DNA from 3 places in the Shewanella sp. YQ_9 genome. Region 3 is predicted to be linked to each of the others. Evidence: riboswitches for the same ligand, from Rfam matches in the RefSeq annotation. Region 3 holds a riboswitch; each other region holds the start of a gene.
What was found. A riboswitch is a leader RNA that binds a small molecule or an ion and turns the genes downstream of it on or off. The one in region 3 is predicted to bind lysine.
Positions count from the first base shown of each region.

Region 1 (7,778 bases), on a different contig from region 3:
CCAGCGGTGAGGCGGATCTATTTATCGGCTCTATGTATTCCATCAATGCCCGCATTCAGCAGAGTGGGTTGTTCAATCTCAAAATCGCTGGTTGGGCCGGGCCAGAGGATCAGTTCCGGATGGCGGTAACAGAGAATGCCAAATGGATGTTACCCGAGCTCAATCATTTACTGGCGCAGATTTCCGATGAACACAGGGCCAGGCTGTACCGGCAGTGGAGCAATATGGCGGTGCTGGAACAGACAGATTACCGAATGTTCTGGCAGTTGTTGGCGGTGGCAACATTGATCTTCGGTGCCTTGCTGGCACGTAACCGCTGGATCAGTAAATACAACCGCGAGTTGACAGCCAAGAATCAACAACTGGAACAATTGCGCAATCAGTTGCTGGAAACCAACAGAGAACTGGAGTTCATTTCGACCCACGACCCTTTGACCAAGTTATATAACCGTCACTATTTCCACCGACACTTCGCCGCCGAACACCGCAGTAACTCGGCGCAAGGGCACACGTCGCTGATAGTAATAGACATAGATTTTTTTAAAGAGATCAATGATCGTCATGGCCACAGTGTGGGAGATTCGATTCTCCGCGAACTGGCGGCTCTGCTCAAAGATGGTGCCCGTGAACAGGATCTGGTGGCACGCTGGGGGGGGGAGGAGTTTATGATCATCTGCCCGGATACCGACTGTGTGCAGGCGGGGCGTTTATGTGAGCGTCTGGCACTGGCGATGAAGGTTTATCCCTTTTCAGCCGGTGTTAGCCTGAGTTGCAGTTTTGGACTGACAGAACTTAAAGCCGGTGAATCGATCTGGAGTGCATTTGATCGGGCAGATTTGGCCTTGTACCGGGCCAAGTCGGAAGGTCGCAATAGGATCTGCTGCGATCCCGAATCCGATCGAGCCGATAAAATCAGCTCAAATTCGTCAGCTTAGCGCTGTAGCGGCGCTTTTATACAATCAATTTCTGCATTAATCGCTCGAATATAGAAAATATTGAATTTCAAGATGTTGAATTTAATGAATTTTATTTTTGTTGCCCGTCTGTGATGACAAACTGGTGAAAATTGAAACTGCTGATTGCAGCCTATAGGGGTTTCGGTGTTATAATACGCGCCTTATTTATGGGGTTCCGTCTGTCGCAGCTTTGAAGTGGCATACTCCGTCTCCTATTAACTAATCATTTGAAGTTGAATCATGACTGACTTATCAAAATACAGAAACATTGGTATTTTTGCTCACGTTGACGCGGGTAAAACCACTACCACAGAACGTATCCTGAAACTGACCGGCAAAATCCACAAGATGGGTGACAGCCATGACGGTACCACCACTACTGACTTCATGGAGCAGGAAGCTGAGCGCGGTATTACCATTCAGTCTGCTGCGGTAAGTTGCTTCTGGAAAGATCACCGCTTCAACATCATCGATACCCCCGGACACGTTGACTTCACCGTTGAAGTATATCGTTCTCTGAAAGTTCTGGACGGCGGTGTTGGTGTATTCTGTGGTTCCGGCGGTGTTGAGCCTCAGTCCGAAACCAACTGGCGCTATGCTAACGAATCTGAAGTTGCCCGTATCATCTTCGTAAACAAGCTGGACCGTATGGGTGCCGACTTCCTGCGTGTTGTTGGTCAAATCAAGCGCGTTCTGGCTGCGACACCACTGGTTATGACTCTGCCTATCGGTATCGAAGACGAGTTCAAGGGTGTTGTTGACGTACTGAACCGCAAAGCCTATGTATGGGATGAGTCTGGTCTGCCAGAAAACTACTCTGTAGAAGAAGTTCCAGAAGACATGGTTGATCTGGTTGAAGAATACCGTGAGCAACTGATCGAGACTGCCGTTGAGCAGGACGACGACCTGATGGAAGCCTACATGGAAGGTGAAGAGCCTTCTATCGAAGACCTGAAGCGTTGTATCCGTAAAGGTACCATCAACCTGTCATTCTTCCCCACATACTGTGGTTCTGCTTACCGTAACAAGGGTATGCAGCTGGTTCTGGATGCAGTTGTTGACTACCTGCCATCTCCAACAGAAGTTGAGCCTCAGCCTCTGACTGACCCAGAAACTGGTGAAGAAACCGGTGAAGTAGCTACTGTATCTGCCGATGAGCCACTGCGCGCACTGGCGTTCAAGATCATGGATGACCGTTTCGGCGCCCTGACCTTTATCCGTATCTACTCTGGTAAGCTGAAGAAAGGTGACACTATCCTGAACTCTGCTACCGGTAAGACCGAGCGTATTGGCCGTATGGTTGAGATGCACGCTAACGATCGTAAAGAGATCGATTCTGCTCAAGCCGGTGACATCATCGCTGTTGTAGGTATGAAGAACGTTCAGACTGGTCACACTCTGTGTGATCCTAAGCACGAATGTACTCTGGAGCCTATGATCTTCCCTGAGCCAGTGATCTCTATCGCTGTAACTCCTAAGGACAAAGGCGCTTCTGAGAAGCTGGGTGTTGCTCTGGGTAAGATGGTTGCAGAAGATCCATCATTCCAGGTTGAAACCGACCAAGAAACTGGTGAAACCATCCTTAAGGGTATGGGTGAATTGCACCTGGACATCAAAGTAGACATCCTGAAGCGTACTCACGGTGTTGAACTGACTGTTGGTGCTCCACAGGTAGCTTACCGTGAAACCATCACTCAAGCCGTTGAAGACAGCTACACTCACAAGAAGCAGTCTGGTGGTTCTGGCCAGTTCGGTAAGATCGACTACCGCATCCGTCCAGGCGAAGCTGGTAGTGGCTTCAAGTTCACCTCCAGCGTTGTTGGTGGTAACGTACCTCGTGAATTCTGGCCAGCAGTTGAAAGCGGCTTCGAAGACATGATGAACGAAGGTCCTCTGGCTGGCTTCCCAGTACTGGACGTTGAAGTTGAACTGTTCGACGGTGGTTACCACGCAGTTGACTCCTCAGCAATCGCGTTTGAAATCGCTGCCAAGGGTGCATTCCGTCAGTCTATGCCTAAGGCCAAGCCTCAGCTGCTGGAGCCTGTGATGAAGGTTGACGTGTTCACTCCAGACGATCACGTTGGTGACGTTATCGGTGACCTGAACCGTCGTCGCGGTATGATCAAGGATCAGGAAGCTGGTTTGACTGGCGTACGTGTTAAGGCTGACGTGCCACTGGCAGAAATGTTCGGTTACATCGGTCACCTGCGTACCATGACTTCTGGTCGTGGTCAGTTCTCTATGGAGTTCTCTCACTATGCTCCATGTCCTGCCAACGTGGCTGAGACTGTTATCGCAGAAACCAAGGCTCGTAACGCAGCCAAGAAATAAGGATTAATTATCCTGATAAAAACCCGCCTTGATGGCGGGTTTTTTTATGGGCGAATATCTAGTGCCGCGAAGCCAGCAGAATCAAACTTGCATTCAGCTCGGCGGATGCCGATGAATATCAATGGGCAATCGTATGGCAACTGTTTCCGAAAGTGGCATATGTGGCAAAGGAGCTACCTAAGATAAAGGAGATAAAGGAGCTGGGATTGGCAGAGAATTGCCGTGAGGAAGCCACTGCGAATATCAGTAGCTGGGGGAACCGAAATAGGTGAGCAGATAAACAAAAGCCAGCTCGATAAGCTGGCTTTGTGCAGGGCCGATAACGCGTGTTTATCAGTCTTCCAGGTTACCGCAGAAACGGTAGCCCTCGCCGTGGATGGTGGCGATGATTTCCGGTGTATCAGGCACACTTTCGAAGTGCTTACGAATACGACGGATAGTCACGTCAACAGTACGGTCGTGTGGCTTGAGCTCACGGCCGGTCATTTTCATCAGCAGCTCAGCGCGGCTGAGAATCTTGCCTGGGTTTTCCACAAAGTGCAGCATAGCGCGGAATTCGCTACGTGGCAGCTTGTAAGATTCACCCTGTGGGCTCACCAGAGAACGGCTGTTGATTTCCAGGCTCCAACCATTGAAACGATAGTATTCAACGGCAGCCTTTTCTTCAATTTCAGCGCCAGAGCTGTTGACTCGAGTCAGCAGGTTACGGGCACGAATGGTCAGTTCACGAGGGTTGAACGGCTTGGTGATGTAATCATCGGCACCGATCTCCAATCCAAGGATCTTGTCCACTTCGTTGTCACGGCCAGTAAGGAAGATGAGACCGATATTGTTGATTTCGCGCAATTCCCGCGCCAACAGCAAACCATTCTTACCTGGCAGGTTGATATCCATAACCACCAGGTTCACCTTGTTTTCCTGCAAGGCTTTGTGCATCTCTGCGCCATCATTGGCTTCGGTTACCACATAACCTTCTGCCTCGAAAATACTTCTCAGCGTGTTACGGGTAACGGCTTCATCTTCAACGATCAGAATGTGCGGGTTTTGCATGTTATTTACCTAATTAAATCAGTTTATCTAACCATGAGCGCGGGTGACGCTCCGCTATACTCTCTAAAACGCCAACATTCACAGGGTTCACGTAAGTGCTGTTCAAAACTGAAATGAAACGGCAACACACTTCATGATTAGCAAAAAGTATGCTCTCCACCCGGAGAGGCGCGAACTGTACTGTCTAGGATTCCCAGTGGCGGGATTTAGTTCCTGAAAGACATGGAAAATCCAGAAAATGTCATCTTAAAACCAGATTACATTTGGTACAGAGTCGTTATCGATAGAGACTTATGCTGTAGCGTAATGGCGCTAGCCGGGTCACACACTTAACTCTAAGCCTCTGTCGATACAATCCATTGTACTAGGATTGGGCATTTGTTAACAAATGAAATGTTAACAAATTAATGTTTAACTATGATCCACATCACAAGTTTTTGCGTTACCTATTGAAAGATAAGCATTTTGTATTTTTTCTTACTGTGAGCTTGCTCACGGGGCTAGGGGAATGCAAAAGCCTTTGCTAGAATAAATCCGGTTCATTAGAGACAGATACTACAATGGATGCTGCATTTGAAAGTCTCTGGCAGTACTACCAGAGCGCATGCTTTTTATTGACTCAGTCGTTTTCTTCCGCTGTTCCTTTCGCTATTGTCACCGCCCATAATCCCCTTGGGCAAAAACTCACTTCTTGCCAAAACCGCCTTCTCGATCGGCAGCTACAACACGATATTGATAAGCTGGGCATTCCTTACCGGGCGATCATAGGCGCTGCCGATGATCTCAGTCATATGGAAAAAAGCTGGGCTCTGTTTCTGGATAAGGCCTCGGCAATCGAACTGGCATCAAAGTATCGCCAAAATGCCCTTTACTACGTTGATAGTGGGCTCTTGACCTTGGTGCCTTGCCTGAAAGGGGAGCGAGAGGTGGCGCTTGGACAGTTTGCTGCCAGGGCGCGCCTGGTCAGCGAGTTACCCGAGCTCAGTGACGGATGAGTTGAGGAAATTTCATCCTGCGCAAATTAGCATTGACTTCATAAGGACTTTATTGCTAATTTTTTCATCCCTTTCGCGAGAAAGGAACAGAAGAGGTGCGTTAACTAGGTAGTGAGTCAGAGGAGGGCAATTCTCCAATGACGGCTCATGAGGGAGATTAACGCCGAGGTCGGGATGCGTATTGGCTACGCTTCCGGTCGGTTGGTCAGGCTGAATCCTGGCGACTGTCACCTGGTTTTGGTGGAGAGCTTCTGGTGACGATCGCTGTTTCCCTGCTATGGGGTGCGTTATCTCTGCACCAGGCTCTTCGAACGTTATCTGTTCGGAGCTTAACTCATGAAATCTATTCTCGTTATCGACCTTTCCCTGTTACCTGCCTGTGGGGGAATGCGCTGATGTCTCTTGTTGTTGCCAAGTTTGGTGGTACCTCAGTTGCCGATTATCCGGCGATGAATCGCTGTGCCGATATAGTGCTTGGAAACCCGGCCTCCCGTCTGGTTGTGGTCAGTGCATCCAGTGGCGTAACCAATCTGTTGGTGGAGCTGTCTCAGGCAGACATGGGGGATGAGCGCCGTCTCAAGCTATTGAAAGAGATCGCCACCATTCAATACGCAATTCTGGATAAACTTGGCAGACCGGCAGATGTTGCCGCGGCGCTGGATGCTTTGCTCAGCCGCATGGCAACGCTCAGTGCCAAGTTATTGCAAGCGCCGAGTCATGCTATGGTCGATGAGATCCTATCTTTGGGCGAACAGTGTTCTTCAGCGCTGTTTGCCGCGGTATTGAGAGAACGTGGTGCCAAGGCCAGCGCCTTTGATGTGCGCCAGGTGATGCGTACCGATAGCCATTTCGGTAAGGCCGAGCCACAAATCGCCGAGTTGAAGCGACTGGCGACAGAGAAATTGCAACCTTTGCTTGAGCAGCAACTGCTGGTGACCCAGGGCTTTATCGGCGCCGATGCCGATGGCCGAACCACTACGCTTGGGCGTGGTGGCAGCGATTATTCTGCGGCCCTTTTGGCTGAGGCGCTGGAAGCCGATGCGGTCGAGATCTGGACCGATGTAGAAGGGATTTACACCACGGATCCCCGACTGGCTCCCAACGCCAGGCCTATCGCAGAAATCAGTTTTAATGAGGCGGCAGAGATGGCTACTTTCGGTGCCAAGGTGTTGCACCCTGCCACCATCTTGCCGGCGGTGCGTCAACAGATCCAGGTGTTTGTCGGCTCCAGTCGGGCACCGGAAAAAGGTGGCACCTGGATCCGTCACCAAGTGGAAGATGAGCCGGTATTCAGGGCCGTTGCCGTGAGACGAGATCAGACCCTACTTAACTTGCACAGTTTGCAGATGTTGCATGCCCAGGGCTTTTTGGCAGAGACCTTTGCCGTGTTGGCGCGGCACAAGATCAGTGTCGATCTCATTACCACCTCAGAGGTGAATGTGTCGCTGACGCTGGACAAAACGGGCTCAGATTCGGCCGGCAAGGGGCTTCTGACCGAAGCCCTGCTGCAGGAATTGTCGCAAAACTGCCGTGTGCGGGTGGAAGATAAGCTGGCTCTGGTGGCCATCATAGGCAACAAGATAGCCACTACTGCCGGGGTCTGTCGCCGGGTATTTGAAGTGCTTGAACCCCATAACGTCCGAATGATCTGTCAGGGCGCCAGTCCGCACAATCTTTGTGTCTTGGTGTCTGAAGCCGAAGCCGGTGATGTTGTTGCCGCTTTGCATCGTAACCTGTTTGAAGGGGCTCAGGATGCAGCTTGAACATCTGCCGGTTGGGGAGCTGGCCGCCGGCCAGCCCTTGACCATACCTGTTTATCGCTTCAAAGGTACCAGCGATGCGGCGCCCAGCGTCTATATTCAGGCCAATGTGCATGGCGCCGAGGTGCAGGGCAATGCGGTGATTTTGCAGTTGCTGCAGTACTTCAAGGCTCATCCGCCGTTGGGGGATATCACCCTGGTGCCTCTGGCCAACCCCTTGGGGATTAACCAGAAAAGCGGTGAGTTTACCTTGGGCCGTTTCGATCCCATCACAGGTATCAACTGGAACCGAGCCTATCTGGATCAGGCTGTCCACCTGGATGACTGGTATCTGCTGCACGGTGAGCTGCCGGAGCCAGCACTGTTTGACGCTTTTCGTCGTCTTCTTATTGCCAACTGTGAGCAGGCATTGGCCAATCCCTGGGGAGTGACGACCGGGCAGAGATTGGCGCTCAATCTGCAGAAACTGGCGCACGGTGCTGACATAGTGCTGGATCTGCACACCGGCCCCAAGTCCTGTAAACATCTCTATTGCCCCGAGTATGAGCTGTCTGCTGCCGGCTACTTTCATATTCCCTATACCCTGGTGATGCCTAAAGGTTTTGGCGGCGCGATGGATGAAGCGGCCTTCAATCCCTGGTGGCAGCTCAGCGACTATGCCAATAGCCGGGGCAGAGAGCTGAAAG
Region 1 covers NZ_JBICJO010000069.1:4,818-12,595, reverse strand. Annotated here, with positions in the region: gene ACF8D4_RS18830 (diguanylate cyclase) at 1-935, shown strand, start outside; gene fusA (elongation factor G) at 1,197-3,287, shown strand; gene arcA (two-component system response regulator ArcA) at 3,621-4,337, opposite strand; gene ACF8D4_RS18815 (DUF3293 domain-containing protein) at 4,898-5,332, shown strand; lysine riboswitch at 5,415-5,591, shown strand; gene lysC (lysine-sensitive aspartokinase 3) at 5,728-7,095, shown strand; gene ACF8D4_RS18805 (succinylglutamate desuccinylase/aspartoacylase family protein) at 7,085-7,778, shown strand, end outside.
Region 1: another riboswitch for lysine. It lies ahead of lysC (lysine-sensitive aspartokinase 3); the one in region 3 lies ahead of ACF8D4_RS19475 (Na+/H+ antiporter NhaC family protein).

Region 2 (7,778 bases), on a different contig from region 3:
CCCGATATTGCGCCACTGCGACCGGGACCATTTCACCCTCTGGTGGGTCAGCAGCAAGCCGTTGAGCCCGCAATTGACGCTTAAGTTGAGTCACAAGTCGGCGCCCTTGCCGTTGAATGAAGAACAAGTGCACAGAGTACAACTGGGTGAACATGCCTGGCAGTATCTGCTGCACCTGGAGGTTCCCGGATTGCTGCCCCAAGGGCAAGCCGTGGGTTACAGCTTGGAAGATGCCGATGGTCAGTCGCTGTTCGCCGATATCGAAGGCCTGTGTTATCCGGATAAATCCACCCCCGAACTGGTGCTGCAGCCCAGGCTGGATCGTTTGCTGCACGGCTCCTGTCGCAACCCGCATCATCACAGCGGCGACGCACTGGTGGCGGCCGATACTCTGCTGGAGCAGAACAATGCCCCTGCCGAGCGACCGGCGCTGCTGATGTTGAGCGGCGATCAGCTCTATGTCGATGATGTGGCTGGCCCCACCCTGGTGGCCATTGCCCAGGTAATAGCGCTGCTGGGACTGAAACAGGAAAGCTTTAGCGACGCCCCGCTCAAAGACTCGGCGCAGATAGATTATGGCCCAGACTCCCTCTACCTGCGGCCAAAGCAGCTCTTGCCCCGAACCCAGTATCCGGCCAAGACAGCACTCTGGCGCTGGTATATCAACCACCCCATATTCACCTCCTCGATGGCAGAAAACCATCTGCTGAGCTTCGCCGAAGTTACTGCCCTGTATCTTTTAATCTGGTCGCCGGAACTGTGGCAGCAACTGGAACTGCCGCTGCAGTTGCCCGGGCTGAGCGGTAAACGGGCACAGGAGTGGCAGGCCCAGTGGCAACATCTGTTGGAGTTCAAGGCGGGCCTTGGCAAGGTCAGGCGCCTTTTGGCGCATCTGCCCACCTATATGATTTTCGACGATCATGACATTACCGACGACTGGAACCTCACGGCCCGCTGGGAAGAGGCCGCCTATGGTCACGCCTTCTCCAAGCGCATCATAGGCAATGCCCTGCTGGGTTACACCCTGTTTCAGGCCCTTGGCAATCAACCCAAGAGGTTTACCGACTTTTTCGAAGAGCTGAGCGGCCTCTATCTGGCCGACAGCGAGCGCCAGGATGCCCTGATAGACAAGCTGCTCAAATGTGAGAACTGGCACTACACCCTGGATACTCAACCCAGAATGGTGGTACTGGATACCCGTACCCGCCGCTGGCGCAGCGAATCCAACCTGGCCAAGCCTTCCGGATTGATGGACTGGGAGGCGTTGATGGATCTGCAGCAGGCACTGCTGGGGCAGGATAAGGTCATCATAGTGTCGGCAGCGCCGATTTTCGGGGTCAAACTGATTGAGGCGGTGCAGCGCACGGCCACCCTGATCGGTGCTTCGCTGCTGGTGGACGCCGAAAACTGGATGGCGCACCCCGGCGCCGCCAACGCCCTGCTGTCGATCTTCATGCACAGACGTACCCCGCAGGAATTTGTGATCCTCTCCGGCGATGTGCACTACTCCTTTGCTTATGACATAGGGATCCGCTTTCGCCGCGCCAGTCCCAACATCTACCAGATCACCGCCAGCGGCATCAAAAATCAGTTCCCGGAAAAGCTGCTGCCTGTGTTTGATAAGCTCAACGGTTGGCTCTATGGGCATTTCTCGCCGCTCAATCTGCTGACCAAACGCAAACGTATGTCGATCCGCGGCCGCCGCCCCAATGGGGAACGCAGCAAACGCCTGGTCAACCAAAGCGGTATCGGCCTCCTGGAACTGGCAGAAAACGGCGCCCCCAAGCGGATAGCCGTACTGCATGCCGATATGAGCCGGACCGAGTTTCAAGCGCCCAAAGAGAGCCGCGACTGATACTTTGTGCCAGAACAGTTCCCATTGAAGTAATGGCGCGTTGCCCGGCTTGTGGCATACTCAGGCGAAACCACCTTGGGAGCCTAAGATGCATCTGTGTCACTGCCAACTTGAGCAACATGGCGAGGCGATACGCGCCATCTTCAACCATGCCATTGCCCATACCACAGCCCTTTATGAATACCAGCCAAGGAGCGAACAGCAGATCCGCGATTGGTTCGGCGCCAAACAGCAAGGCAACTGGCCGATTCTGGGCGCCGAGGATGAGCAGGGACAACTGTTGGGATTTGCCAGCTTCGGCCCGTTTCGCGGCTATCCGGCCAACCTCTACTCGGTGGAACACTCTGTGTATGTGCACCCGGAGCATAGAGGCAAAGGGGGGGCGCGTTTTCTGATGCAGCATTTGATAACCCAGGCCCGGGAGCGCGGCATGCGCACCATGGTGGGCGCCATAGATGCCGGAAACCAGGCCAGTATCGCCCTGCACCTGAAGTTGGGGTTCAAACACTCAGGCACCCTACCCCAGGTGGGCTATAAGTTCGGTCGCTGGCTGGATTTGACGTTTTATCAGCTTATGCTGCCGGGACCTGCCGAGCCCAAATAACCCTTTCGGGCACGAGCCGATTTTCGTCTTATGCCCCTGAAAAAATTCATCATTACCGGGCAATCCGCCTGCGGCCATCTACACTTATTCAAGCGTATTTACGAATAAGGGAATCCGATTAGATGACACTGGATTATATCGCGCTGGGGATGCTGATCTTTGTCGCCCTGGTGATCTTCTACGGGGTGATAGTGATCCACGACATCCCCTACGAGCTGGCCAAGAAACGCAACCACCCCCATCAGGACGCCATTCACTACGCCGGCTGGGTGAGCCTGTTTACCCTGCATGTGCTGTGGCCGTTTCTGTGGATCTGGGCCACACTCTGGCGCGAGGACAGGGGCTGGGGCTTTGACAAGATCCAACAGGAGCAGCAATCACTGCACCATGAAACCGTACTCTTGGCGCAGCAGTTGGAGCTATTGAGTGAAAAAGTCGCCGCCCTGGAAGCCCAAAAGCATGCCGCAGAGGCTCTTGCAGCGCCGAGTGCCCAAGTCCAAGTCCAAAGCCAAAACCAAGCCCCAACCCAAGTCCAAACATCTTCAGAAGAGCCCCCAGCCAACCCCAAACCCACCAGCGGCGTGGACTTGGATACGGCAGCAGACTCGACCGACATTCCAGCTACAGATAATCAGAGCCAGAGCAATAACAAAAATGGGGAGAACAGATAAATGGATCTCTTGCTTATCCTCACTTATACCGCCATCTGCGTCGCCATCTTCAAGATTTTCCGCATCCCGCTCAACAAGTGGAGTGTGCCCACCGCCGTGCTCGGCGGAGTAGTACTGATAGGCACCTTGATTTTGTTGATGAACTACAACCATCCCCATACCGCCATGGGCAGCCAGATGTATGTCACCACCCCGCTGATCCCCTCGGTGCGCGGCAAGGTCATAGAAGTGCCCGTCATCCCCAACAAACTGCTGAAGGAGGGCGAGCTGCTGTTCCGGGTCGATCCGACTCCTTATCAGACAGAAGTCACCCGGCTGGAGGCCAGCCTGGAGCAGGCCAAACAGGCGGTATTGGGGCTGGACGCCGCCTATAAGGCCGCCGAGGCCAGTCGCATCAAGGCCGAGGCCGAACGGGACAGAACCCAACTGGAATATGAGCGCTACCGCCGCGGTTTTGAAAAAGGCGCCTTCACCCGTGCCGATGTCGACAACCGTCGTCAGTACTATCTCGGCGCCCAGGCCTCAGTAGAGGCGGCCGAGGCCGAAGCCCGGCGCGCCAAGCTGGCACTGGAAGCCGAGTATCAGGGGCAAAACACCCAGGTGGCCGAAATTTCCGCCATGTTGGAAAAAGCCAGATTCAATCTGGAGGAAACCAGCATGCGCGCCCCCTCAGACGGTTATGTGACCCAGTTGACCCTGAGACCGGGAATGATGGTGGTGCCCATGCCCCTCAGGCCTGTGATGACCTTTGTCCATCAGGAGGAGCGCTTTTTTGTCGGCGCCTTTAGGCAAAACTCGCTGCTGCGGCTGAAACCCGGTTTCAAGGCCGAGCTGATCTTCCGCGCCCTGCCGGGCAAGGTGTTTCAAGCCGAAGTTGTCGAAGTGCTGCCGGCCATAGGTGAATCTCAGGTGCAGGCGCAGGGGCAGCTCTATGGCTCGTCACAAATTCGCCTCAACGGCCGGCCACTGGTAAAACTCAAGCCGCTGGACGATCTGAGTCAGTATCATTTGCCACTGGGCACCAATGTGGAGATCGCCATCTATTCCGATAGCTTTGAGCATGTATCAATCATGCGTAAAGTATTGATAAGGATGAAAAGCTGGCAGAACTATCTCTATCTGGATCACTGATACTCCTTATCGTCACGCAAGCCCTATAAAAGTAAAAAGCCCCGGGGGAAACTCCCGGGGCTTTTTTGGTATCCCATCTCAGCCTCAGCCGATGGCGGCCTCGGGAGCCGCCTGGAAGCGCCTGGCGTGATAGAGGCAGAAGAGTACAAACCAAGCGGCACTCACCAGGAAACCAGCCAGGGTGGAATGCAGCAGCCCCATGGCCAGATACCCCAGCGCCGCCCCGAAGGCGACGGTCAGGGCATAAGGCAACTGGGTCAGCACATGATCTATATGGTGACAGCCGGCGCCGGTGGCCGACAGAATACTGGTGCTGGATATGGGCGAACTGTGGTCGCCAAACACAGCGCCAGCCAACACAGCCGACAGCATGGGCAGCAGAAGTTGGATATCGCTGGCGGCGGCCATATCACCGGCGAGTGGCAACATGATACCGAAAGTGCCCCAGCTGGTGCCTGTGGCAAAAGCCATTGCACAGGAGAGCACAAACACCACCACAGGCAGCAGCCCTGTGGGCAGGTTGCCGTTGGCCAGGCTGGCGAGATATTTGCCGGTTTCCATGTCACGCACCACGGCGCCTATGGTCCAGGCAAACAGCAGTATGTTGATCGCCGGCAACATGGCCATGACCCCTCTGGGGGCAGCGCGCAGCCAAGTGGATATCCCAAGACCGAGACGCAGAGCCAACAGGCCGGACACCGCCAGGCTGCAAAGGGCGCCATAAACCAAAGACGAACCCACATTGGTATGTTCAAAGGCGCCCAGCACACTGAAGGCCTGACCATTGGCGGCCAATACCTGAGCCCCGGAGTCCAGCATGAAATAGATACTCGCCGCCGTCAGTGTCACTATCGGCAACACCATATCCAGCATGCCGCCGCGGCTGTCGGCCGGGGCTTCCATATCCAGCCCTATTGGCCGGCCCTTGGATTCATCCCAGAGCTTGCCTTCGAGCGCCCGTTGCTCATGCTGTCGCATCGGCCCAATATCCAGTTGGAAGGCGATGACTACCACCACCATGATCAGGGTAAATACCGCATAGAGATTCATGGGGATCATCTGCACAAAGGCGGCGATCGGGCTCTGCTCTGTCACCCCATGGGCCACGAGTATGCCGCCCACCAGGGCGATGATATAGGCCCCCCAGGAGGAGATGGGCATCAATACGCACACGGGTGCCGCGGTTGAGTCCAGCAGATAGGCCAACTTAGCGCGGGAGATCTGGAATCTGTCGGTCACAGGGCGGCAAATGGGCCCCACCGACAGACTGTGGAAGAAGTCGTCAATAAAGAAGGCAAACACCATCAAGCCGGTGAGCGACTTGGCGCTCTTGCGGCTCTGGCAGCGCCTGGCGGCCCATTCGGCGAAGGCCCGGGTCGCCCCCGAGGCGGTCATCAAGCTGATAAGCCCACCCAGCAGCAGCATAAATAGCAGCATATTCAGGTTATCGCTGTTGGGAGCACCATCGACCCAGAAGATTTTCAGCACACTGTCAAACAGGTAGCGCAGCGATTGCAGCGGTGAAAACTGCTGTAACATCAGGCTGCCGGCGACTATGCCAACCCCGAGGGAGAGCAGTACTCTACGGGTGATGATCGCCAGCGCAACCGCCAGCAGAGGAGGAACTATGGACCAGGGAGAGTCCGCAAAATGCATGATATTCATGATCTCTTTACACCTAAAACAACTAAGGTGGAGATCTACCGATAGGATCGAAGAAACTCAGACCAAGGAGGGCAGAAACTTCTCAGCTCCTTCAGGTAGCGCTCCATAGTGGATGACTATGGCAGTCCTGCACCTGTTAGATACAGAACCAGCAGCTAGGTTTGATGGCCTGGCTACTTCGGCGCCGACTCCTTTCCCCGGGCCTCAAAGGCATCACCCTCTTCCCGGTTACTCTTAGGCAGCGCGCCTCTACTCAAAGGTATTCGACTGGCATTCTAACTATCACGGCCCCAATAGCAAGCCAGATTGTGCCTCTGGCGGTAAATATCCCTCCCGGTTGGCATTAAGCCTTTGGCAAGTGACTCATGTCTGGGCTCGCAAATGCCAACTCCGGCTGTTGACGGCAACCACAGCTACACCTAGGATCGCCCTCCCCTACCGCGACACTGAAATAACAATTAAAGGTGTGCAAATGACTCTGTTACAACGTTTTTGTGTGGCACTCTGTGCCTTGTTCTCCAGCCATTCCATGGCAACGCCCACCCGGTCACCTATACTGCTGCAAGGCGCCATGGATGTCGAAGTCGACACCCTGGTTCAGGCCCTGAAAGACCCCAAACAGACAACTCTTGGTTCCTGGACTTTCTGGCAAGGCACTGTGGATGGCTATCCTGTCATAGTGTCCCGTACTGAAATAGGTATGGCCAATGCCGCCGCCTCCACCACACTGGCGATAGAAAAATTTCAACCCGGTTTTATTATCAACCAGGGCACCTCCGGCGGCCACGACCCGGCGCTGCACCGCGGCGACATAGTATTGGGGAAATACAGCTTCAATATGGGTTCCTATCGCAGCGTTCTACACCCCAAAGGCCAGGGCATAGATCCCAAACGCTGGCATAACTTCGATGTCACCATGCGTTTGCGTCAGGATGGCAAGCTGGTGGAACACAAGCGCTTTGATGCCGATCCCAAGCTGCTGGCTCTGGGACAACAACTGGCGTCAGCTTATCGCCATGGCAAGGTAGTGACCGGCGTGATCGGCAGTGCCGATGAGTGGAACCGCGAAGTCGACCGCATCGAGTGGCTGCACCAAACTTATCAAACCTCGGCCGAAGAGATGGAAACCGCTGCGGCCGCCCTGGTTGCCAAGGCCTATGCGATCCCTTTTATCGGGATTCGGGTACTCTCCAATACCGACCTGCACGGCGAAGAGTTTGAGCCACAAACCGCTATCCACTGTCAGCAGTTTGTCATTGAGTACACCAAGAAGTTGATCGCAGGTTTGGAAGGTAAATAAAACCTAGTCGCTCTAATGGCAAACAAGTGCCGCTGGATTGTCTCTTTGGCTTTTCCTGTAAGCACCTAATCTTAAGTAATCAGCAATAAGAGAAATTGCTTGGATTACCGGCTGGAAAACAAACAATGCGGGCACCACCAGGGGGCCCGCATCATAACTGTCAGACAGGATAACTTGGGTTTAGTCACGCAGCTTGTAGCTGACCTCGACCCTGTCGGAGAAAGTTACCTGGCCATACTCATAGCTCTGGTTGATAGCGCCTTCAGCCATCATGGCGGCCTTGTACATAACAGGACGCACCGGGCCTTGGTCGAAATAACGAATCGACCAGACGCCATCGAGTTTCTCGCCAAATCCGGCCGCCAGCTCACGGGCCTTTTGCTTGGCATCTTCAATGGCCGCCTGCCGCGCCTGCTTGCGCATCTCGGCTTCTTTACTGGACTTGAGGTTGATCTGGTTCACCTTGTTGATCCCGCCTATTAGTGCCGAGTCCAGTATGGGGTTGAGCTGATCCAACTGTTTCACCAACACGGTCACACTGCGACTGGCGCG
Region 2 covers NZ_JBICJO010000076.1:94,753-102,530, reverse strand. Annotated here, with positions in the region: gene ACF8D4_RS21115 (alkaline phosphatase D family protein) at 1-1,855, shown strand, start outside; gene ACF8D4_RS21110 (GNAT family N-acetyltransferase) at 1,944-2,459, shown strand; partial or broken gene ACF8D4_RS21105 (DUF3302 domain-containing protein) at 2,582-2,816, shown strand; gene ACF8D4_RS21100 (HlyD family secretion protein) at 3,131-4,261, shown strand; gene ACF8D4_RS21095 (Na+/H+ antiporter NhaC family protein) at 4,346-5,926, opposite strand; lysine riboswitch at 6,015-6,186, opposite strand; gene ACF8D4_RS21090 (5'-methylthioadenosine/S-adenosylhomocysteine nucleosidase) at 6,399-7,226, shown strand; gene ACF8D4_RS21085 (oxidative stress defense protein) at 7,407-7,778, opposite strand, start outside.
Region 2: another riboswitch for lysine. It lies ahead of ACF8D4_RS21095 (Na+/H+ antiporter NhaC family protein); the one in region 3 lies ahead of ACF8D4_RS19475 (Na+/H+ antiporter NhaC family protein).

Region 3 (7,778 bases):
CAGCCAACCTGAAAATGGCGTTGAATCCATTTTGTGAGATTGCGGTAGAAGAAGCCGTGCGTCTGAAAGAAGCCGGCAGTGCTTCTGAAGTTGTCGTTGTCAGCATAGGTCCCAAGGCGGCACAGGAGCAGCTGCGTACCGCACTTGCTCTGGGTGCCGACCGTGCCATTCACATCGAAACCGATGAAGAGCTGGTGCCCCTTTCTATTGCCAAACTGCTCAAGGCGGTGCAGGACAAGGAACAGGCGCAACTTATTCTGCTCGGTAAGCAGTCCATCGACGGCGATAACAATCAGACAGGACAGATGCTGGCGGCGCTCGCCGGTATGCCTCAGGCAACCTTTGCATCTGAAGTGAAGCTGGAAGGCGAAACTCTGCTGGTCACCCGGGAAGTGGATGGCGGCTTACAGACTCTGTCCATGCCTCTGCCTGCCGTGGTCACCGCAGATCTGCGTCTGAATGAGCCCCGCTATGCTTCTTTGCCCAATATCATGAAAGCCAAGCGCAAGCCGCTGGAGACCATGAGCATTGATGACCTGGGAGTGGCGCTCAAGCAGCACGTACAGGTGTTGGACGTAGCAACGCCGGCCAGCCGTCAGGCGGGTGTGATGGTGGCTTCCGTTGAGGAGCTGGTGGACAAGTTGAAAAACGAAGCGAAGGTGATCTAAATGGCCGTATTAGTAATAGCAGAACACGATAATACTAGCCTGAAACAGGACACAGCCAAAGTTGTCGCCGCAGCCAAAGCCATAGGGGGAGATATTCACCTCTTGGTTGCCGGTCAGGATTGTAAGGCCGCCGCCGATGCTGCCGCCAAGCTTGAAGGCGTCAGTAAAGTACTGCTGGCCGATAACCCTGCCTATGGTGCTCATCTTGCCGACAATATTGGTGAACTCATCTTGTCTCTGAGTGGCGACTACAGCCACATTCTGGCTGCAGCTTCAAGCCAGGGTAAGGACATACTGCCAAGAGTGGCGGCTTTGCTGGATGTGGCTCAGCTTTCTGAGATCACCAAGGTGATTGATGCCGATACTTTTGTCCGTCCCGTTTATGCCGGTAACGCCATGGCGACCGTTAAGAGCCTGGACGATAAGAAAGTGGCCACTGTGCGCGCCAGCGCCTTCGACGCCGTTGCCGAGACAGGTTCAGCTGAAATCAATCAGCTCGATAGTGTCTTTGACGCCAAGAGCAGCTTTGTATCCCAGAGCCTGACCGAGTCGGCTCGTCCGGAGCTTGGCAGCGCCAGAGTCATTGTTTCCGGTGGTCGCGGTATGGGTAGTGGCGAAAACTTTGCCATGCTGGAAGCATTGGCCGATAAGCTTGGCGCCGCCGTAGGTGCATCGCGGGCAGCAGTGGATGCCGGGTTTGTTCCCAACGACCTGCAGGTTGGCCAGACGGGTAAAATCGTGGCGCCAGAGCTTTATATCGCTGTGGGTATCTCCGGGGCGATTCAGCATCTGGCCGGTATGAAGGACTCAAAAGTCATTGTGGCCATCAACAAAGATCCTGAAGCGCCTATCTTCCAGGTTGCCGATTATGGCTTGGAAGCTGACCTGTTTGATGTTGTGCCTAAATTGAACGAGTTGATTTAATCTGTGATCTAGGTCACGATAGACGGCTTTGGGGTAGCATCCTCAAAGCCGTCTATGTTTTTATGTGCCTCACGCCTGACATCAGGCGTCCTGAGAAGTAGAGGCGCACTAAATATCAGTAGCGGTAAGCAGGGTGATTCCGTTTATGTATCGCGAAAGGATTTGGTGCCGAAGTGGTTGCGACTTATCAAGGTCCACCGCTGGGGCTGTTACCAAATAGGGGCAGCACTGCCATAGTATATTCTGTCGGGATGACAGATTGACGTTACTATGGAGCGCTACTGAAAGGACAGGTGCTACTCGGTATGCCATTGCCTTTTCCCACCAGTTCAGTTGCCCTCCATTCGTATTTAACGAAGAACAAGACTCAATGACACTAACAAGTTATGCCGACTCGGCACTCTCTTTGTTGCCGCCGGTTGTGGCAATTTTATTGGCGATCCTCACCCGTCGGGTGTTGTTATCGCTGGGGCTGGGGATATTGATTGGAGCCTTGTTGCTCAATCAATGGTCGGTATTGGACACCGGGGTTTATCTGGGGCAAAGGGTGCTTTCCCTGGTATGGGACGATGGCGCTTTCAATGCCTGGAACCTGTATATTCTGGGGTTCCTGGTGCTGCTGGGGATGATCACTGCGCTGATCACCGTCAGTGGCTCGGCCAGAGCCTTTGCCAACTGGGCCAGACAGCATATCCGTAATCGCCGTGATGCCAAGCTGCTGACCATGTTTCTCGGCTGTGCGGTGTTTATCGATGACTACTTCAACAGCCTGGTGGTGGGCAGTATCGCTAGGCCTCTGACCGACAGATACTATATCTCCCGCTCCAAACTGGCGTATCTTTTGGATTCTACCGCGGCGCCCGTGTGCGTTATCTCGCCGGTGTCCAGTTGGGGCGCCTATATTATCGCCCTTATCGGCGGCATTCTCACCGCCCACGGGTTTACCGAGACCGGACATCTGAGCGCTTTCGTGCAGATGATCCCGATGAACTTCTATGCCCTGTTTGCCCTGGCACTCTTGCTGTGCGTCACCTTTATGGAGCTGGATATTGGCGCCATGCGCAAACACGAGCTCAACGCCCGCAAGGGCAATCTCTATGATGAGTCCAAGGGGTTGCCCCCCGGTGCCAATGCCGATCTGCCCGAGGCGGAAACCGGCCAGGTGCACGGCCTGTTCCTGCCCATAGGTGTCTTGGTGGTGGCGACCTTCTATTTTATGGTTTCCAGTGGTGCCGATGCCCTGGCGGCAGAAAGCCTGCCTTTTAGTATCATAGGTGCCTTCGAGAAAACCGATGTGGGCTCGTCACTGTTTTTCGGCGCTTCCATCGGTCTGATGGTGACGCTGCTGCTGGCCTTTATCCAGAAGATTGAAGCCAAGATGATCCTCAAGGCACTCACCTCGGGTGCCCGTTCCATGTTGCCGGCCATCTATATTCTGATGTTTGCCTGGACCATAGCCGGGATCATAGGCTCACTGGAAACCGGCAAGTTTATGGCCAGTCTCGCCAGTGGCAATATTCCCTTTGCCTTGCTGCCGGCCGTGCTATTTATTTTGGCAGGGCTTACCGCCTTTTCTACCGGCACCAGCTGGGGCACCTTTGGTATCATGTTGCCGATTGCCGCCGATATGGCCATGGGCAGCCACAGTGGCATGATGTTGCCTATGCTGGCCGCCGTGCTTTCCGGGGCTGTGTTTGGCGATCACTGCTCGCCGATATCGGACACCACGATTCTGTCATCCACAGGTGCCAGCTGCCATCATATCGACCATGTGCTGACTCAGTTGCCCTATGCGGTCTTGGTAGCAGTTATTTCCCTCGGCGGCTATATAGTACTCGGCTTTACCGAGTCGGTAGGGCTTGGGCTTGCCAGCAGTTGTGTGCTGTTCATGCTGGGGCTGGTGTGGCTCAAGTGGCAGCAGCCCAAAAACAGTGCTGCCTAACCGGCCAATTAAAAAACGCTGCTTTGGCAGCGTTTTTTGTTACCTATATTTCAGGGCCATTGGAGTTGGAGGCATACTCTCGTCTTGGATATTCAGGCTAAATACCTATTGATTCAAACCGGCCTCGCCAATTATTTTTGTGGCAGCTCTATTGAGTTTTCCGTGATGATGCGAACCGATGCCGAGCGGGCAAACAGAGTCAAACTCGTCGCTATGGCCAGAACAATAATCGTCGGGACAATCCAAGCTGCATAGCAAGCGTATAAGGGTAGATATTGGTTCAAAATTGCATCCAGGCTGGCAGGCATACTGCCGAGAATATGCAAGGCGTCCAGAGCGCCAAAGATCAACGCAGCCGCTAAGGTTGCAAGTACGCCAGACATGGAGACAAGGCGCCGTAGCGGGGCAATCAACAACAAGGCAATCGCAATCGGATGCAGGGCTACCACGACGGGTTGGGTGATCTGTAAAAGTTGCTCCAGACCAATATTGGCAACCAATGCTCCAATTATCATGGTGACCAGCACACTGTTACGGTAAGACACGTTACTGAATGTGCGGCTATAAAACTCACTGCCGGCAGTCGTCACGCCGATTATCGTCGTCAGGCAAGCCAATATCATCACAGCTCCCAACAGCAAGGTACCTAAAATACCAAAATGTGTTGTGGTAAAGGTGGTCAGAATATCCCCGCCGTTACTGTATTCACCGACGCTGCTGGCGCCGATATAAGCCAGGGAGATGTATACCAGTGCCATAGCCACAGCGTACATCAAGGCGGCAATCAGGGTGTACCTGGTAATCGCCTTTGGCTGAGTGACACCCATACTTTTAATCGCGCGGAAGATAACCCATCCAAAACCGATAGAACCCAAGGCGTCCATGGTCATATATCCTTGAGTCACACCTTCGGCAAATGCGCTGCTTACATAGGCGCCGGTCGCCTGGGAAATTCCTTGACTCGGAAACAACAGCGCGGCGATAGCCATTGCCAGTAGGATAGCCATTAGCGCCGGTGTCAACCACTTCCCCAGGTTGTCGACCAGTTTGCCCGGATACAGGGAAAACAGCACAGCGATAATGCAGAAGATAATTGAAAAAGGACCCAGAGCGTTGTCCCCGAAAAACGGGCTAAAACCGAATTGGTAAGCGACTGTGATGGCGCGAGGAATGACAAATGCCGGGCCAATCACGATAAATACCATAATCCAGAACGTGGTAGCCAGAGGGCGGGGAAGTACTGAAGTCAGGTTATCGGAGCCCCCCACCAGAGCCACAATGACCAAAGCAAAGGCGGGTAAGCCCACACCGGCCAGTAGAAAGCCTGCCATGCCCTGAAACAGGTTGTCGCCTGCCTGATAACCCAAAAATGATGGGAAAATAAGGTTGCCGGCGCCTAAATACATGGCAAAGGTCATAAACCCCAAAGCGGCGATATTGCGTGCACTTAACATAGTCTTCCTCAAATATGTCAGCTTTGAAGTAACCAGCAAGTGAGCGTTTTGATGACTCTGCCAGCGACTCTCACTGACAGAAAATAAAAGATAATAGCCTGTCAGCCCCGGTTGAGTTCCAGAGAGAGCAGGAGGAGATTGGCGACGGTCACTTGTTGGCGACTAGGCTGCAAACAACTTGTGGAAGTGACCAATGACATACAAAATCCAGGCTGACAGAAAATACGGGAGGAGGCTCCTCCCTGCGTGGATACCTTATAAACCTATCTCTTGGAACCTGGCAAGCCTTAAATAGTGGATAGTGTGTATTTCAACATTTTCTCCACTCACAGGAATAAGCCACTAAAAATTCTTTAAAGAAACATTAACGATTCAATCCGACTTCGACAGGCCCCGGCATGCCTTCAGTCAGATGTCTTGAACGGCAAGTTGCTGTGCAAGCCACTCTCTACAAAAGAGAACGTCACGAGGACTTATTCGTACCTTCCTTAGGTATCACATGTCCATTTTCAATGGTTTGCAAAATAGACCCGGCCCCGATTACGGGGAGAATGATTGCCGGTGCTGGAAGTCGAATAGCTTGTCATAAAAAACACCTGAGCCGGAAGACTCAGGTGTTTTTTATGCTTAAGTCCGAGGTGTAATCTCGCCCCTCGGACTTAAACGGTTTTCAGCGCTCACTTATCAGAGCAGACCACGACGCTTGAGCAGGGCATCGGTTGTCGGCTCCTGACCACGGAAGTTTTTGTAAGCTTCCATAGGTGGCACGCTGTTACCCACTTCGCGGATAGTCTTGCGATACTTCATGCCGATATCCCGCTTCAGGCCGCCTTGGGTCTGTACATAGGCAAAGGCATCGGCCGCGAGGATTTCGCTCCACATATAGGCGTAGTAGCTGGCACTGTAGCCACCCGGGAAGGCATGGGCAAAGTAGGTCGACTTGTAACGTGGTGGCACGGCTTCAATGTTCAGGCCGTGCTTTTCAAGCGCCTTGGCTTCAAACTCGGCGACATTCTGCAGCGGTGCGTCCTTGTCCAGCGAGTGCCACTCCATGTCTACCAGAGCGGCTGCCATATACTCCAGGGTGTCGAAGCCTTGGTTGAAGCTGCGGGACTTCAGCAACTTGTCCAGCATCGCCTTGGGTAAAGGCTCGCCGGTTTGGTAGTGCTTGGCATAGTTGGCCAACACTTGTGGATGACCGGCCCAGTCTTCTTCGAAGGTGGATGGGAACTCGACAAAGTCACGGGATACCGCAGTACCGGACAGGCTGGGGTAGGTTACTTTGGAGAACATGCCATGCGTGCCGTGACCCAACTCGTGGAACATGGTGGTTACTTCGTCATAGCTGACGAAGGTGGCTTCGCCTTCCGGTGCCTTCTTGATGTTCATCACATTGACCACCACGGGCTTGTCGCCCTTGAGCAGGTTCTGGTTGACGAAAGAGCTCATCCAGGCACCGCCGCGCTTGCCTTCACGGGCGAAATAGTCGCCGTAGAAGATGGCCATGCTGCTGCCATCGGCATCGAACATTTCCCAGGCTTTGACATCAGGGTGATAAACCGGCAGATCCGGCCGTGGCTTGAAGGTTACCCCATAGAGTTGGTTGAGGGTAAAGAAGACGCCGTCTTCCAACACTCGATTGAATTCGAAGTAAGGCTTGAGGCTGGCTTCATCCAGATCATATTTCTCCTGGCGCACCAGTTCGGCATAGAAGGCCCAGTCCCAAGGCTTGAGCTGGAACTTGCCACCAGTCTTGTCGATCATCGCCTGGATATCGGCGGCTTCTTTCTGGGTGTTGGCGACAACGGCCGGCACCATGGAGCCGAACATCTCATAGACGGCCTCGGGTGTCTTGGCCATCTGTGGGCTCAGGCGGTAACTGGCCCAGTTATCAAATCCCAGCAGGGCGGCGCGTTCGGCGCGCAGCTGCGCCAGGCGGGCTACCAGAGAGGCAGTTTCGTTTTCACCTTCAAGGCCGCGATAGGCAGAGGCTTCCCAAATCTGTTTTCTCAGCTCTCGGTTTTTCAGCTGAGCCAGCACCGGCTGGCGAGTGGTGTTGGTGATACTGATGAGGTATTGGCCATCGAGACCGGCTGCCTTGGCATCGGCCGCGGCATTGCGAATGGCTGAGTCGGACAGACCGTCCAATTGAGCAACGTCAGCCACAGTTACGGCAATCTCTTTGTTCATCCGCATCAGTCGTTGCTGGAATTCGTTCACCAGCTTGGACTGCTCTTCGTTCAAGGCGCGGATCTGGGCTTTCTCGTTCTCGGTCAGCTTGGCGCCGGCGAGCACAAAGCGCTGGTGATACACCTCAATAAGGCGCACTTCTTCGCTGCTCAGGCCCAGTTGGTGGCGCTGAGAGTAGAGGCTGTCGATGCGGGCAAACAGCTCCGGGTTGAGATTGACGTTGTCTGAGTGGGCCGCCATCTTGGGCGCCATTTCACCCTGAATTCTACGCAGTTCAGGGTTGGAGTTGGAGCCGGTCAGATTATAGAAAACGCTTGAGGCGCGGCTTAGCAGTTCACCGGATTTTTCCAGGGCGACTATGGTGTTGGCAAAAGTGGGTTTCTCTGGGTTGTTGGCAATGGCCAACACTTCCTGGTAATGCTCGGCAATACCGGCTTCGAGTGCAGGCTTGAAGTGTTCATCTTTGATCAGGCGAAAATCCGGGGCCTGATATTGCAAGGTACTCTTGGCAAAAAGTGGATTGCTTTGAGTGGCTTCAGCACTTGCCAGATTTTTGTCCTGAGGCGTGTGAGTACTGCAGCCAGAAATAGCCAGTGTGGC
Region 3 covers NZ_JBICJO010000070.1:69,296-77,073, reverse strand. Annotated here, with positions in the region: gene ACF8D4_RS19485 (electron transfer flavoprotein subunit beta/FixA family protein) at 1-668, shown strand, start outside; gene ACF8D4_RS19480 (electron transfer flavoprotein subunit alpha/FixB family protein) at 669-1,592, shown strand; lysine riboswitch at 1,683-1,881, shown strand; gene ACF8D4_RS19475 (Na+/H+ antiporter NhaC family protein) at 1,963-3,534, shown strand; gene brnQ (branched-chain amino acid transport system II carrier protein) at 3,666-4,988, opposite strand; gene ACF8D4_RS19465 (M3 family metallopeptidase) at 5,673-7,778, opposite strand, start outside.